Variovorax paradoxus EPS: one gene and its partners. The protein of the gene in region 1 interacts with the protein of each later gene in a pairwise test. Links are inferred from orthologs where the notes say so. Each region holds a gene or a part of one and is shown in the gene's direction. Other genes may lie near its edges. The genes, in order: groL, aceE and grpE.

Evidence for each region.
Region 2: the proteins of groL (region 1) and aceE interact in binary tests that used the Escherichia coli proteins (3 or more experiments, as listed by UniProt). The link is inferred for Variovorax paradoxus EPS from one-to-one orthologs.
Region 3: the proteins of groL (region 1) and grpE interact in binary tests that used the Escherichia coli proteins (3 or more experiments, as listed by UniProt). The link is inferred for Variovorax paradoxus EPS from one-to-one orthologs.

The regions. Positions count from the first base shown.
Region 1 is NC_014931.1:1,350,779-1,355,565, reverse strand. Bases 1,952-4,787 are described here. They hold groL (chaperonin GroEL), read left to right. Parts: upstream 1,952-2,461; coding sequence 2,462-4,114; downstream 4,115-4,787. Other genes in these bases: xylB (xylulokinase), read right to left, coding at 4,296-4,787; VARPA_RS05990 (co-chaperone GroES), read left to right, coding at 2,086-2,379. Outside these bases: VARPA_RS06000 (LysR family transcriptional regulator), read left to right, coding at 1-594; VARPA_RS05995 (Zn-dependent hydrolase), read right to left, coding at 572-1,822.
Region 2 is NC_014931.1:4,022,561-4,027,784, reverse strand. Bases 829-4,101 are described here. They hold aceE (pyruvate dehydrogenase (acetyl-transferring), homodimeric type), read left to right. Parts: upstream 829-1,171; coding sequence 1,172-3,901; downstream 3,902-4,101. Other genes in these bases: aceF (dihydrolipoyllysine-residue acetyltransferase), read left to right, coding at 3,951-4,101; VARPA_RS18620 (PAS domain S-box protein), read right to left, coding at 829-954. Also shown: more of VARPA_RS18620, read right to left, coding at 1-828; more of aceF, read left to right, coding at 4,102-5,224. UniProt on the Escherichia coli protein: Component of the pyruvate dehydrogenase (PDH) complex, that catalyzes the overall conversion of pyruvate to acetyl-CoA and CO(2).
Region 3 is NC_014931.1:2,075,941-2,080,713, reverse strand. Bases 1,952-4,773 are described here. They hold grpE (nucleotide exchange factor GrpE), read left to right. Parts: upstream 1,952-2,990; coding sequence 2,991-3,557; downstream 3,558-4,773. Other genes in these bases: dnaK (molecular chaperone DnaK), read left to right, coding at 3,679-4,773; VARPA_RS09460 (FKBP-type peptidyl-prolyl cis-trans isomerase), read left to right, coding at 2,486-2,836; VARPA_RS09465 (winged helix-turn-helix transcriptional regulator), read left to right, coding at 1,994-2,407. Outside these bases: VARPA_RS09475 (Bug family tripartite tricarboxylate transporter substrate binding protein), read left to right, coding at 1-850; asd (archaetidylserine decarboxylase), read left to right, coding at 963-1,814. UniProt on the Escherichia coli protein: Participates actively in the response to hyperosmotic and heat shock by preventing the aggregation of stress-denatured proteins, in association with DnaK and GrpE. It is the nucleotide exchange factor for DnaK and may function as a thermosensor.

The DNA.
Region 1 (4,787 bases):
GATCTGCGCGCACGCTTTCCGCTGCTCAACATCATCGTGAGCACGGGCAACACCGAGGGCTACGTACGGCGCGTGGAAGACAACACGCTCGATGCCGCAGTGGTCACGCTGCCGGTCAACTCGCGTGCGCTGTCGGTCACGCCGATCCTGCGCGACGACTTCGTCGCCATCTGCCGGCGCGGCAGCATCGACTGGCCCGCCGAGGTGACGGTGGCCGCGCTGCAATCGCTGCCGCTTGTGAAGTTCGTGTCCGAAGCCAGCGCGCGGGGCATCGTCGACGATTGGCTGCGGCGCGGCGGGCATGCTTCGCCGCCGGTCATGGAGTTCGACAGCGTCGAAGCCATCAAGGCCATGGTCGCGGCCGGGCTGGGTGTGGCGATCCTGCCGAAGATGGCGGTCACGGGCCAGGGGCACCACCCCGAACTCGACCTGCGCCCGCTCCACCCGCCGCTGCACCGCACCCTCGCGCTGGTTGCTCGCAACGACAAGCCAGTGAGCAAGGGCTTGCGGCAGGTCATCGACGCCATCGTGGCGGCGGGGCAGGCCTTCGAAGTCGCGGCAGTGGCGGCGGCTAGCGTGCGTCCAGCACCCTGAGCGTTTCCGCCAGTACCCGGGCACCGGCGGCCACCTGCTCCTTGCTCGCCCACTCTTCCTGGCAGTGGCTGCGCCCGTCGAGGCAGGGGATGAAGATCATCCCCATCGGGCCAGCGGCCGCGACGTGCATTGCGTCGTGACCGGCACCGCTGGGCAATGTCCGGTGCGGCAGTGCTAGGCGGTCCGCGGCCTGGGCGACGGCCCGCATCACGATGTCGTCGCACTGCGTGGGCGGCGTCTGCGTCAGGGGCGCGGCGCTGCAGCCGACCCGCAGCCGCCGGAAGTCGTCGCGGCACAACGCCATCGCGCGCTCGGGAAAGTCGTCGAGCACTGCCTGCGCGTTGCTGCGCACCTCGAGCACCATGTCGACCCGGCCGGGCACGGCGTTGGGCACGTTGGGGCTCATCGAGATCCGGCCGATCGTCGCCACCACGTAGTGCGGGCGGCCGTCCATGGCACTCGCCTCGCGGTGCACCGTATCGATCAGCCGCGCTGCGCCGACGAGGGCGTCGCGGCGGATGTCCATCGGGGTGGTGCCGGCGTGATCCGGTTGCCCGGTCACCGTGAACGCGACGCGGCGGATGCCCACGATGTCGGTGACCACCCCGATGGGCAGCCCTTCTCGCTCCAGCACCGGACCCTGCTCGATGTGCAGTTCCACGAAAGCAGCGATGCCGCCGGGCCCGCGGGCCGCTACGGCCAGGCCATCGGGTCGGGCGCCGATGCGTTGCATGGCCTCTGCGAGACCTTCGCCCGCCTCGTTGCGGGAGGCGAGCATGGCCGCGTCCAGCGTGCCGGCGAACGCGCGGCTTCCCACGCAGGAAATGCCGTAGTCGCTGGGTTCTTCGGACAGGAAATCGATCACTTCCAGCGGATGGCGCAGCAAGACGCCGCCCTCGTGGAGCGATTGCGCCGCCTCGAGCCCCGCGAGCACGCCCAGGATGCCGTCGAAACGGCCACCGCCCACCACGGTGTCGCAGTGCGAGCCGGTGACCAGCGGCGCCAGCCCGGGCTGGGTGCCCTCGCGGCGCCCGGTCAGATTGCCGGCGGCGTCGGTCCAGACGGTGAGCCCGGCTTGCTCGAACTGGCTGCGCAGCCAATCCCTTGCGCGGTCGAATTCCGGCGAAAAGGCTCGGCGCGTCCAGGGAACGTCGGGGCGGGTGAATGAGGCGAGGGTCTCCAGGCGCTGCCAGAGGCGATCGACCTGGATCGGAAGTGTTGGAGGCATCCCTGCATGGTGGGCCGCACGGCGTTTTTCATGAAGCGCGAACGGCTAATACGAACCATAAAGCGTACTTTCGTTGACTTCCAACAGCGTGCTTCGCGCTGCCGCGGCAATCCCCTGCCCTTGAAACGTCATCGATTGCCCTTATGATTAGCACTCGCTGATGATGAGTGCTAACAACCCTCGCTCCTCAGTCGATGGGTCGCCAACCTCCGGGTCCGGCGCCCGACCACCAACCCGTTTCTTATCCATATCCAGGAGATGCAATGAAACTTCGTCCTTTGGCCGATCGCGTGATCGTCAAGCGTATCGACAGCGAAACCAAGACCGCCTCCGGCATCGTCATCCCCGACGCAGCCGCCGAAAAGCCCGATCAGGGTGAAGTCCTGGCCGTCGGCCCGGGCAAGCGCAACGACAAGGGCGATCTGGCCGCACTGACCGTCAAGGTCGGCGACCGCGTCCTGTTCGGCAAGTACAGCGGCCAGACCGTCAAGGTCGATGGCGACGAACTGCTCGTGATGAAGGAAGACGACCTGTTCGCGGTTGTCGAAGCCAAGTGATTTGCGGGACAGACCAAGCCGACGCGAAGCGCGGATTGCTCTGTCCTCAACTGATTAGATTCAAATTCTGGAGTAAATAAACATGGCAGCAAAAGACGTAGTCTTCGGCGGAGAAGCCCGCGCACGCATGGTCGAGGGTGTCAACATCCTGGCCAACGCAGTCAAAGTGACCCTGGGCCCCAAGGGCCGCAACGTGGTGCTCGAGCGTTCGTTCGGCGCCCCCACCGTGACCAAGGACGGTGTGTCCGTGGCCAAGGAAATCGAACTCAAGGACAAGCTCCAGAACATGGGCGCCCAGCTCGTGAAGGAAGTGGCTTCCAAGACTTCGGACAACGCCGGTGACGGCACCACCACCGCGACCGTGCTGGCCCAAGCCATCGTTCGCGAAGGTTTCAAGCTGGTGGCTGCCGGCATGAACCCGATGGACCTGAAGCGCGGCATCGACAAGGCCGTGACGGCCCTGGTCGCCGAGCTGAAGAAGGCTTCCAAGCCCACCACCACCTCCAAGGAAATCGCGCAAGTCGGCTCCATCTCGGCCAACAGCGACGAAACCATCGGCAAGCTCATCGCTGACGCGATGGACAAGGTCGGCAAGGAAGGCGTGATCACTGTCGAAGACGGCAAGTCGCTGGACAGCGAACTCGACGTCGTCGAAGGCATGCAGTTCGACCGCGGCTACCTGTCGCCCTACTTCATCAACAACCCCGAGAAGCAATCGGCGCTGTTGGACAACCCCTTCGTGCTGCTGTTCGACAAGAAGATCAGCAACATCCGTGACCTGCTGCCGGTGCTGGAGCAAGTCGCCAAGGCTGGCCGTCCGCTGCTGATCATTGCCGAAGAAGTCGAAGGCGAAGCCCTGGCTACCTTGGTCGTGAACACGATCCGCGGCATCCTGAAGGTCGTGGCCGTCAAGGCACCTGGCTTCGGCGACCGCCGCAAGGCCATGCTGGAAGACATCGCCATCCTGACGGGCGGCAAGGTCATCGCTGAAGAAGTGGGCCTGACGCTCGAAAAGGTGACGCTGGCCGACCTGGGTCAAGCCAAGCGCATCGAAGTGGGCAAGGAAAACACGATCATCATCGACGGCGCCGGCGCTGCTGGTGACATCGAAGCCCGCGTGAAGCAAGTGCGCGTTCAGATCGAAGAAGCGACCAGCGACTACGACCGTGAAAAGCTGCAAGAGCGCGTGGCCAAGCTGGCCGGCGGCGTTGCAGTGATCAAGGTCGGCGCTGCCACCGAAGTCGAAATGAAGGAAAAGAAGGCTCGCGTCGAAGACGCCCTGCACGCAACCCGCGCTGCAGTGGAAGAAGGCGTTGTGGCTGGCGGCGGCGTGGCTCTGCTGCGTGCCAAGCAAGCCGTGGGCGACTCGGTCAAGGGCGACAACGCCGATCAAGAAGCTGGCATCAAGCTGGTGCTCAAGGCCATCGAAGCGCCCCTGCGCGAAATCGTGAACAACGCCGGCGGCGAAGCCTCGGTGGTGGTGAACGCTGTGTTGGCCGGCACCGGCAACTACGGCTTCAACGCTGCGAACGACACGTACGGCGACATGCTCGAGCTGGGCATCCTGGACCCGACGAAGGTCACCCGCACCGCACTGCAGAACGCCGCCTCGGTGTCCTCGCTGCTGCTGACGACCGAAGCCATGGTTGCTGACGCACCCAAGGACGAGTCCGGCGCCGGCGGCGGCATGCCCGACATGGGCGGCATGGGCGGCATGGGCGGCATGGGCATGTAATGCCCGGCTGAGCTCTGCTCACCAAAACGAAAGGGCCGTGCAAGCGGCCCTTTTTTTCGTCTGTTCAGACCTCAAGCTGTTCAGACACCGCAGACCGTTCGGGCTGAGCTTGTCGAAGCCTTACGCGAAGCTTCGACAGGATCAGCCCGAACGGTTTGGCGTATGTGCGAACGGTTTGAAGTTATCGAAACTGATCGCGCAGCGCCATGTACAGAACCTGGAAGCGCGCATGCCGCGTCTTGTGCCCATCGCCCCCTTCGGACGAAGGCGTCAGTTTCTGCTTGACCGGCGGCAGCGTGCACACCTCGGCCACGGCACCGCCATCGGCCAGCCACGCAAGCCGTGCCGCACCGAGCGCCCCGCCCGTTTCGCTGCCTGCATACAGCGTGAGCGGCACTTGGAAGATATCCGCCAGCAGTTGCCCCCACCAGATGCTCCGCGCACCGCCACCCACCAGCGCAACTTCGCGCAGCGGCATGTCGGCCGGCAGGCGCAGGGTGTCGAAGCCGTCGCGCAGGCCGAAGCTCACGCCTTCGACCACGGCATAGGCGATATCCGCCGGGCCGTGCGCATGCGTGAGGCCGAACAGCGCGCCCTGCGCATTCGGGTTGTTGTGCGGCGAGCGTTCGCCCGACAGGTACGGCAGAAACAGCGGGCAACGCGCCCGGTCCGC
Region 2 (5,224 bases), 2.7 Mb from region 1 along the record:
TCGGCGCGTGTGGCGCCAGGTGCCGATCAGCATCCAGCTCGTGAGCACGCTGAGCGCGCAGACCAGCCAGAAGAGGCCGTTGCCCACCACGCCCTGCGAGGTGCGGTAAGCCTGCGCACGCAGGATCAGCGCATTGCCGACGGGGGACACGGGCACCTCGTATTCGTTGGTGCGCTCCGACCAGGGCAGCAGCCGCGTGCCGCTGTCCTTCAGGTTGGTCGTGTTGCCGGCGATCACGTTGCCCTTGGCGTCGAGCAGCGAGACCGCGTAGCGCGCCTGCACTTCAGAAGGCATGCCGTAGCGCAGCAGCCCATCGACCGAGAACTCGCCGAGCACCACCCCCGCGAACAGGCCCTGATCGAAAAGAGGAATGTGCAACTGCAGCATCGCGGCCGGATCGCCGCCGGCCACGGGTTGCGAATACACCGGCTGGCGCAGTTCGCGCGCCAGGGCGTAGTTGCTTTCGATGTCGCCGGGCCGCAGCACGTCGCCGATCAGGTGCTGCTGCGCGGGATGCACGCTGGGCGCCGCATAGCCGGCCTTGAAGCGGCGGCGGTCGTCGATCCAGGTGATGGTCTGCAACTCGGGGAACTGGCTCACGAGCGATTCGGCGCGGCTCGTGAACTCGGTCGGGTCGATCTCGCGGTTGGACGCATCGCGCGCAATGCGCATCAACTGTTCCTGGCGCTCCAGCAACCGAAGGCGCATGCGCTGCTGGGCGTATTCGACGTCGCGGCGTACCGACTCCTGCTCGCGCTCGACTTCCTCGGTTCGCAGATACCAGAAAGCGGAAACGATGGCCGCGAGGAAAAGCAGCACTGCCGCCATCGGCGCGAGCATGGCGACCGCGTCCTGCAGGACCGGCGTTTGTCGACGCCACCAGCGGCGCCACCAGGAGAGCGGCGAGGCATTCACGGCACTGCGGGCAACCGCCAGCGGGGAGGAGAGGGGCATCCGGCGAGTTTAGGGGATTGCCCCTTGAGAGCTGACGGAAAAGCGCCAGTGCCATTGATCCGGTTGCGGTCGCGTTCGGCTTGGAAACTCACAAAAAATATCACAATAAGAAATCATCATGCGCCATTTGAAATAACGGGATTTCTATGCGAAACTCGCCCGCGTTTATTGCAGAGCGCACTAAATTACAGCCACAGCCCTAAAAGGAGAGACAAGCATGTCGGCAAATCCCGAGAACCTGTTCGGCTCGGCCGCAAACGATGCGGACGCCCAGGAGACCCGTGAATGGATGGATGCACTGTCCTCCGTCATCCAGAGCGAGGGTCCGGAGCGGGCCCACTTCCTTCTCGAGCAGCTGCTCGAACATGCCCGGCAGCACAGCATCGACAAGCCGTTCTCTGCCAACACCGCCTACGTCAACACCATCGAGCCCGATCAGGAAGAGCGTTGCCCCGGCAACCTCGAGATCGAGGAGCGCCTGCGCGCCTACATGCGTTGGAACGCGATGGCGATGGTGGTCAAGGCCAACCGTCACCATCCCCCTGAAGGCGGCGACCTCGGCGGCCACATCGGCTCCTTCGCCTCGCTGGCGAACATGTTCGGCGCCGGCTTCAACCACTTCTGGCACGCCGAGAGCGAAAACCACGGCGGCGACTGCCTCTACATCCAGGGCCACGTCTCCCCCGGCATTTACGCCCGCGCCTACCTTGAAGGCCGCCTGACCGAAGAGCAACTGCTCAACTTCCGCCAGGAAGTGGACGGCAAGGGTCTCTCCAGCTACCCGCATCCGAAGCTGATGCCCGAGTTCTGGCAGTTCCCCACGGTGTCGATGGGCCTCGGACCGCTGATGGCCATCTACCAGGCTCGTTTCCTCAAGTACCTGCATGCCCGCGGCATCGCCAACACCGAGAACCGCAAGGTCTGGGTGTTCTGCGGCGACGGCGAAATGGACGAAGTCGAATCGATGGGCGCCATCGGCCTCGCAGCGCGCGAAGGCCTGGACAACCTTGTCTTCGTCATCAACTGCAACCTGCAGCGCCTGGACGGCCCGGTGCGCGGCAACGGCAAGATCATCCAGGAACTGGAAGGCGAATTCCGCGGCTCGGGCTGGAACGTCATCAAGCTGATCTGGGGCAGCGGCTGGGACCAGTTGATAGCACGCGACAAGGAAGGGGCCCTCCGCAAGATCATGATGGAGACGAACGACGGCGACTACCAGTCGTTCAAGGCCAACGACGGTGCCTACGTACGCAAGCACTTCTTCGGCCGCGATCCGCGCACGCTGGAGATGGTCGCCAAGATGAGCGACGACGACATCTGGCAGCTGCGCCGCGGCGGCCACGACTCGCAGAAGGTCTACGCGGCCTTCGACGCGGCCGTCAAGCACAAGGGCCAGCCCACGGTGCTCCTGATCAAGACGGTCAAGGGCTTCGGGATGGGCAAGATCGGTGAGGGCAAGAACAACGTCCACCAGACCAAGAAGCTGAGCGACGAGGACATCATGGCCTTCCGCGACCGCTTCAACATCCCGATCCCGGACAGCCAGATCGCCGACCTGCCGTTCTACAAGCCGGCTGACGACACCCCGGAAATGAAGTACCTGCACGAGCGCCGCAAGGCCCTGGGCGGTTACCTGCCGCACCGCCGCACCAAGGCCGACGAGAGCTTCACGGTGCCCTCGCTCGAGACTTTCAAGTCGGTGATGGAACCCACGGCCGAAGGCCGTGAGATCTCGACGACGCAGGCCTACGTTCGCTTCCTCACGCAGCTCCTGCGCGACAAGGCGCTCGGTCCGCGCGTGGTGCCCATCCTGGTGGACGAAGCCCGCACCTTCGGCATGGAAGGGTTGTTCCGCCAGATCGGCATCTACAACCCCGCAGGCCAGCAGTACACCCCGGTCGATAAAGACCAGGTCATGTACTACAAGGAAGACAAGGCCGGCCAGATCCTGCAGGAAGGCATCAACGAGGCCGGCGGCATGTCCAGCTGGATCGCGGCGGCCACCTCGTACAGCACGAACAACCGCATCATGGTGCCGTTCTACGTGTACTACTCGATGTTCGGCTTCCAGCGCATCGGCGACCTGGCCTGGGCGGCCGGCGACATGCAGGCGCGCGGCTTCCTTCTGGGCGGCACCTCGGGGCGCACTACGCTCAACGGCGAAGGCCTGCAGCACGAAGACGGTCACAGCCACATCCTGGCCAACACCATCCCGAACTGCGTGAGCTACGACCCGACCTTCGCGCACGAAGTCGGCGTGATCCTGCACCATGGCTTGAAGCGCATGGTCGAGAAGCAGGACAACGTCTATTACTACCTGACGCTGCTGAACGAGAACTACGCGATGCCAGGCCTGCAGCCCGGCACCGAAGAGCAGATCATCAAGGGCATGTACCTGTCCAAGCAGGGGCCGGTGGTCAAGGCCGCCAAGGGCAGCAAGGAAGCGCCGACCGTGCAACTGCTCGGTAGCGGCACCATCCTGCGCGAGAGCTTCGCGGCGCAAGAGCTGCTCGAGAAGGACTGGGGCGTGTCGGCTTCCGTGTGGAGCTGCCCGAGCTTCAACGAGCTCACCCGCGACGGCCAGGACGCCGACCGCTGGAACCTGCTGCACCCCGACCAGACCCCGCGCGTGCCCTTCGTGGCCGAGCAACTCGCGCCCACGACCGGCCCGGTGGTCGCATCGACCGACTACATGAAGGCCTATGCGGAACAGATCCGCCCCTTCATTCCGAAGGGCCGCACCTACAAGGTGCTGGGCACCGACGGTTTCGGCCGCAGCGACTTCCGCAACAAGCTGCGCGAACACTTCGAGATCAATCGTCACTACATCGTGGTGGCCGCGCTCAAGGCGCTGAGCGAAGATGGCACCGTGCCGGTGGCCAAGGTGGTGGAAGCGATCAAGAAGTACGGCATCAATGTCGACAAGGTCAACCCGCTCTACGCTTGAACATCAACAACCAACGAACGAACGGCGCCTCGCGGCGGGAGACAACGATATGGCAGCAGTGGAAGTGAAGGTGCCGGACATCGGCGATTTCGATGAAGTCGCGGTGATCGAGGTGCTGGTGAAGGTGGGCGACACGGTCAAGGCCGAGCAGTCGCTCATCACGGTGGAATCGGACAAGGCGTCGATGGAGATTCCTTCTTCGACGGCCGGTGTGGTCAAGGAAATCAAGGTCGAGATCGGCGGCAAGGTGAAAGAGGGCTCGGTGGTGCTCGTGCTGGAGGCCGAAGGTGCCGCCGCCGCACCGGCCCCCGCGCCTGCAGCAGCTCCGGCTCCTGCGGCTGCCGCTCCGGCACCCGCAGCCACGGCGCCTGCACCGGCTGCCGCGCCCGCAGCAGCCTCCGGACCGGTCGAGATCAAGGTGCCGGACATCGGCGATTTCAAGGACGTCGCGGTCATCGAACTGCTGGTCAAGCCCGGCGACACGATCGCGGCCGACCAGTCGCTGATCACGGTGGAGTCGGACAAGGCCTCGATGGAGATTCCGTCGTCGGGTGCCGGCGTGCTGAAGGAGCTCAAGGTCAAGGTCGGCGACACGGTCAACATCGGTGACCTGATCGCGATCCTGGAAGGTTCGGCAGGTGCTGCCGCACCCGCGCCTGCGCAAGCTGCCGCAGCAGCCCCGGCCGCGGCAACCGCCAGCGCCCCCGCGCCGGCCGCTGCTTCGCCGGCGCCGGCCGCAAGCCCGGCAGCCGCCGCTGCACCGCACGATCCCACCACGGCGCCCAGCGCCAACCTGCCGCACGCTTCGCCGTCGGTACGCAAGTTCGCCCGCGAACTCGGCGTGCCGCTCGAAGAGGTCAAGGGCTCCGGTCCCAAGGGCCGCATCACGCAGGAAGACGTCCAGGGCTTCACCAAGGCCGTGATGAGCGGCCAGGCCAGCACCAAGGCCTCGGCGGCCAAGGCGCCGGCCGGTGGTGGCAGCGCGGATGGCGCGGCGCTGGGCCTCATTCCGTGGCCCAAGGTCGACTTCGCCAAGTTCGGCGCGGTCGAGCGCAAGGACCTATCGCGCATCAAGAAGCTCAGCGGCGCGAACCTGCACCGCAACTGGGTGATGATTCCGCACGTCACCAACAACGACGAAGCCGACATCACCGAGCTCGAGGCCTTCCGCGTCTCCACCAACAAGGAGAACGAAAAGTCGGGCGTGAAGGTCACGATGCTGGCCTTCGTGATCAAGGCGGTGGTCGCGGCGCTGAAGAAATTCCCCGACTTCAACGCCAGCCTGGATGGCGACCAGCTCGTCTACAAGCAGTACTTCAACAT
Region 3 (4,773 bases), 730 kb from region 1 along the record:
CGTGCTGGGCCGGCTGATCGGGCAGAAGCTGGGCACCGTGCTGGGCACCAGCGTGATCATCGACAACAAGGGCGGCGCCGGCGGCAGCGTGGGCTCGGAAGTGGGCGCGCGCGCGGCGCCCGATGGCTTCACGCTGGTGGGCGGCACGATCAGTTCGCACGCGATCAACGTGAGCCTGTATCCCAAAATCGGCTACGACCCGCAGAAGTCGTTCGCGCCGGTGACGCTGATCGGCACCAACCCGGTGGTGCTGGTGGTGAACCAGGCGAGCCCCTACAAGACGCTGAAGGACGTGCTCGATGCGAGCAAGGCGAGGTCGGGCGGGCTCTCGTCGGCCTCGGCTGGCACCGGCACCTCGCAGCACCTGGCACTGGAGCTGCTGGCCTTCAAGTCGGGCGTGAAGTTCACGCACATTCCCTACAAGGGCAGCGGCCCGGCCATCCAGGACGTGATCGGCGGCCAGGTCGACATGATGTTCGACACGACCGTGGTGGCGGGCCCGCACATCCAGAGCGGCAAGCTGCGCGCGATTGCGGTCACTTCGGCCAAGCGCCTGGCCTCGATGCCCGACGTGCCGACGGTGGCCGAATCGGGCATCGCTGGGCTGAAGGATTTCGAAGTGGTGTCGTGGCAGGCGATCTTCGTGCCCGCCGGTACGCCGGCACCGGTCGTCGAGCGGCTGCACACGGAGATCCGCAAGATCCTCGCAACGCCCGAAATGCAGGACAAGCTCAAGGGCTTCGGCATGGAGCCAGCGGATCTCTCGACGGCGCAGATCGCGGCGTTCCAGAAGGCCGAGGTCGAGAAATGGGCCGGGGTGATCAAGGCTGCCGGCATCAAGGCGGAGTAAGTAGTTCGCCGCCGGCCGGCACCCACGCACAACCGAGGGAAGTTTCCTACGCTTCTTGGGGAGGGCGCTTTATAGAATGCCCCTCCGATCCGCATTCGAGGCTTCCCACAACGTGTCCGACCGCTCCGCAGTTCTGCCCCAATACCTGTTCCCCAAGCAGGCCCTGACCAATTTCGCCGGCTGGGTCGCGGGGAAGGAACGCGGTGCCGTCACGACGTGGATCATTCGCCGCTTCGTCGCCAAGTACGGTGTCGACATGGGCGAGGCGCTCGAGTCCGACATCGAGCACTACAAAAGCTTTAACCAGTTCTTCACGCGCGCGCTCAAGCCCGGCATGCGCCCGCTCGCGCAGGCCGACCTCGTCAGCCCCGTGGACGGCGCCATCAGCCAGTTCGGCGCGATCGAGGGCGACCAGATCTTCCAGGCCAAGGGCCACAACTACACGACCACCGCGCTGGTCGGCGGCGACGCCGCGCTGGCCGCGAAGTTCGCGCACGGCAGCTTCGCCACGCTCTATCTGAGCCCCAAGGACTACCACCGCATCCACATGCCGTGCGACGGGCGGCTCGTGCGCATGATCCACGTGCCCGGCGACCTGTTCTCGGTGAACCCGACCACCGCGCGCGGCGTGCCCGGCCTCTTTGCGCGCAACGAGCGCGTGGTGTGCGTCTTCGAATCGGCGCGCGGCCCCTTCGTGCTGGTGCTCGTGGGCGCCACCATCGTCGGCAGCATGGCCACCGTGTGGCACGGCGTGGTGAATCCGCCGCGCGTGGGCGAGTTGCGCGAGTGGCATTACAACGACCAGCAGATCGACATCAAGAAGGGCGACGAGATGGGCCGTTTCTTGCTCGGCTCCACCGTCGTCATGCTGTTCCCGGCGCCTGCATTGGCGTTCAACCCCGACTGGTCGCCCACCCGCGCGATCCGCTTGGGCGAAGCCATGGCCGACTACACGAATTTGTGAGGCTTTGTCTCACAGCCCGCATGCAGCATGCCCTTACAGCTATAAAACTAGTAGCATCCACATCGTTTGCGCTATAGTCGCCGGCCAGCGGGACGGTCCATAACCAATCACAAACAAGAGCGCGCGGCATCGGCCAGCCCCAGGCCAGCGGCCCGCCCAGCTTCGAGGAGATGATGTCGATGAGTACCAAGGAAAACGCAGCCGTCAGCCAGTTGCTCGCATTGCTCGAAGCCCGCTATGCGCTGCGTGTGCTCTGGGCCCTGCGCGACGGCCATGCCCAGACCTTTCGCCTGCTGCAGGACAGCGTGGGCGGCATCACTCCCAACACCCTGAACACCCGCATCAAGGAACTGCGCGAGGCCGGCATCGTGAGCCACGGCAGCGACGGTTATTGCCTCACCTTGAGCGGGCAGGACCTGCTCAAGCGGCTGTCCGACCTGCAGGCCTTTGCCGGCAAATGGCAGTTGGGGCAGCTCAAGAAGGCGGCCGCACCGGCTGCTCCCGCGGCCACTGCGCCAGCCGCTCCCGTTGCGCCTCCGGCCTCCTCGCCGCCTCCCCCGCCCCCCGCACCGCCCGCAGACACGACGAACTGAAGAGGCCGTCAGCCGGCATCGGTAAACTCCGCGCCTTCGATCCAATTCACCATTCATCGACGCAAGGAGCGTTTTCCCATGCCTACCACTCCCTCCGGCCTCCAGTACGAAGACACCGAAGTCGGCACCGGCGCCGAAGCCAAGGCTGGCCAGCACGTGCATGTGCACTACACCGGCTGGCTCTACAACGACGGCGTGCAAGGCGCCAAGTTCGATTCGAGCCGCGACCGCAACGACCCCTTCGCGTTCTCGCTGGGCGCAGGCCAGGTCATCAAGGGCTGGGACGAAGGCGTCGCCGGCATGAAGATCGGCGGCAAGCGCACGCTGATCATTCCCGCATCGCTGGGCTATGGCGCCCGCGGCGCCGGTGGCGTGATCCCCCCGAACGCCACGCTGAAGTTCGACGTCGAACTGCTCGACGCGCACTGATCGCTCACTGCCCACGTTGGCGAACAGGCCCGATTTCGGGCCTTTTTCATGCCTCCACGGCCCCTTTTTCCGCATTTTTTCGCTTGAAATGCCTCTGGCCAGCCCCAAGTGGCTGGCTATCGTTTGTTTTCCGGCGCACGCCGTTCTTTGAAAAATGTCTGACCCGCAACAATCCGCACAGAATTCACAAATGCTGCAAGGCGAGCCCAGTCCCGAAGAACTGGAGGCCGCGCAGGCCGCCAATGAAGCCGACGCTTTGGCCGCGGCGCAAGGCGAGCTGGCTGCGCTGCAAGCCAAGAACGCCGAATTGGCCGATCAATACCTGCGCGCCCAGGCCGACGTTCAAAACGCCCGCCGCCGCGCCGACGACGAAATCACCAAGGCCCGCAAATTCGCGGTCGAGGCCTTTGCCGAAAGCCTGCTCCCGGTCACCGACAGCCTGGAAGCCGGCCTCGCCATCAAGGACGCCACCCCCGAGCAGATCCGCGAAGGCGCCGAAGCCACGCTGCGCCAGTTGAAGAGCGCGCTCGAACGCAACAAGGTGATCGAAGTGGCGCCCGCCGCAGGCACCAGGTTCGATCCGCATCAGCACCAGGCCATCTCGGTGGTGCCCGCTCCCGAGCAGGAACCCAACACCGTGGTGAGCGTGCTCCAGAAGGGCTACACCATCAACGAGCGCGTGCTGCGCCCGGCGCTGGTCACGGTCAGCGCGCCGAAGTAAGTCGTCCGCACATCCGCACACACGATTCCCACAGGAAATCCCCGCTCCATCCCCTTGAATCGAGCCGGGTTATCCACAAGTTCATAACAACATTTTTTTCAGGCTTTCAGGAGTAAAGAACATGGCAAAGATCATCGGCATCGACCTCGGCACCACCAACTCGTGCGTGTCGATCATGGAAGGCAACACCACGCGTGTGATCGAGAACTCGGAAGGTGCCCGCACCACGCCGTCGATCGTCGCGTACCAGGAAGACGGTGAAGTGCTGGTCGGTGCCTCGGCCAAGCGCCAGGCGGTCACCAACCCCAAGAACACGCTGTACGCGATCAAGCGTTTGATCGGCCGCAAGTTCGAGGAAAAGGAAGTGCAGAAGGACATCGACCTGATGCCCTACACCATCGCCAAGGCCGACAACGGCGACGCATGGGTCGAAGTGCGCGGCAAGAAGATGGCGCCGCAGCAGGTCAGCGCCGACATCCTGCGCAAGATGAAGAAGACCGCCGAAGACTATCTCGGCGAAACCATCACCGAAGCCGTGATCACGGTGCCGGCGTACTTCAACGACGCACAGCGCCAAGCCACCAAGGATGCCGGCCGCATCGCGGGCCTGGACGTCAAGCGCATCATCAACGAGCCCACCGCTGCGGCCCTGGCCTTCGGCCTGGACAAGCAGGACAAGGCCGATCGCAAGATCGCCGTGTATGACCTGGGCGGCGGCACCTTCGACGTGTCGATCATCGAAATTGCAGACGTGGACGGCGAGAAGCAGTTCGAAGTGCTGTCGACCAATGGCGACACCTTCCTCGGCGGTGAAGACTTCGACCAGCGCATCATCGACTACATCATTGCCGAGTTCAAAAAGGAACAGGGCGTCGACCTGAGCAAGGACGTGCTGGCACTGCAGCGCCTGAAGGAAGCTGCTGAAAAGGCCAAGATCGAACTGTCGAACAGCGCGCAGACCGATATCAACCTGCCCTACATCACGGCCGATGCCTCGGGTCCGAAGCACCTGAACATCAAGCTCACCCGCGCCAAGCTGGAGAGCCTGGTCGACGAACTGGTCGAGCGCACCATCGCGCCCTGCCGCCTGGCCATCAAGGATGCCGGCATCAGCGTGAGCGACATCAACGACGTGATCCTGGTCGGCGGCATGACCCGCATGCCCAAGGTGCAGGAAAAGGTGAAGGCCTTCTTCGGCAAGGAACCGCGCAAGGAC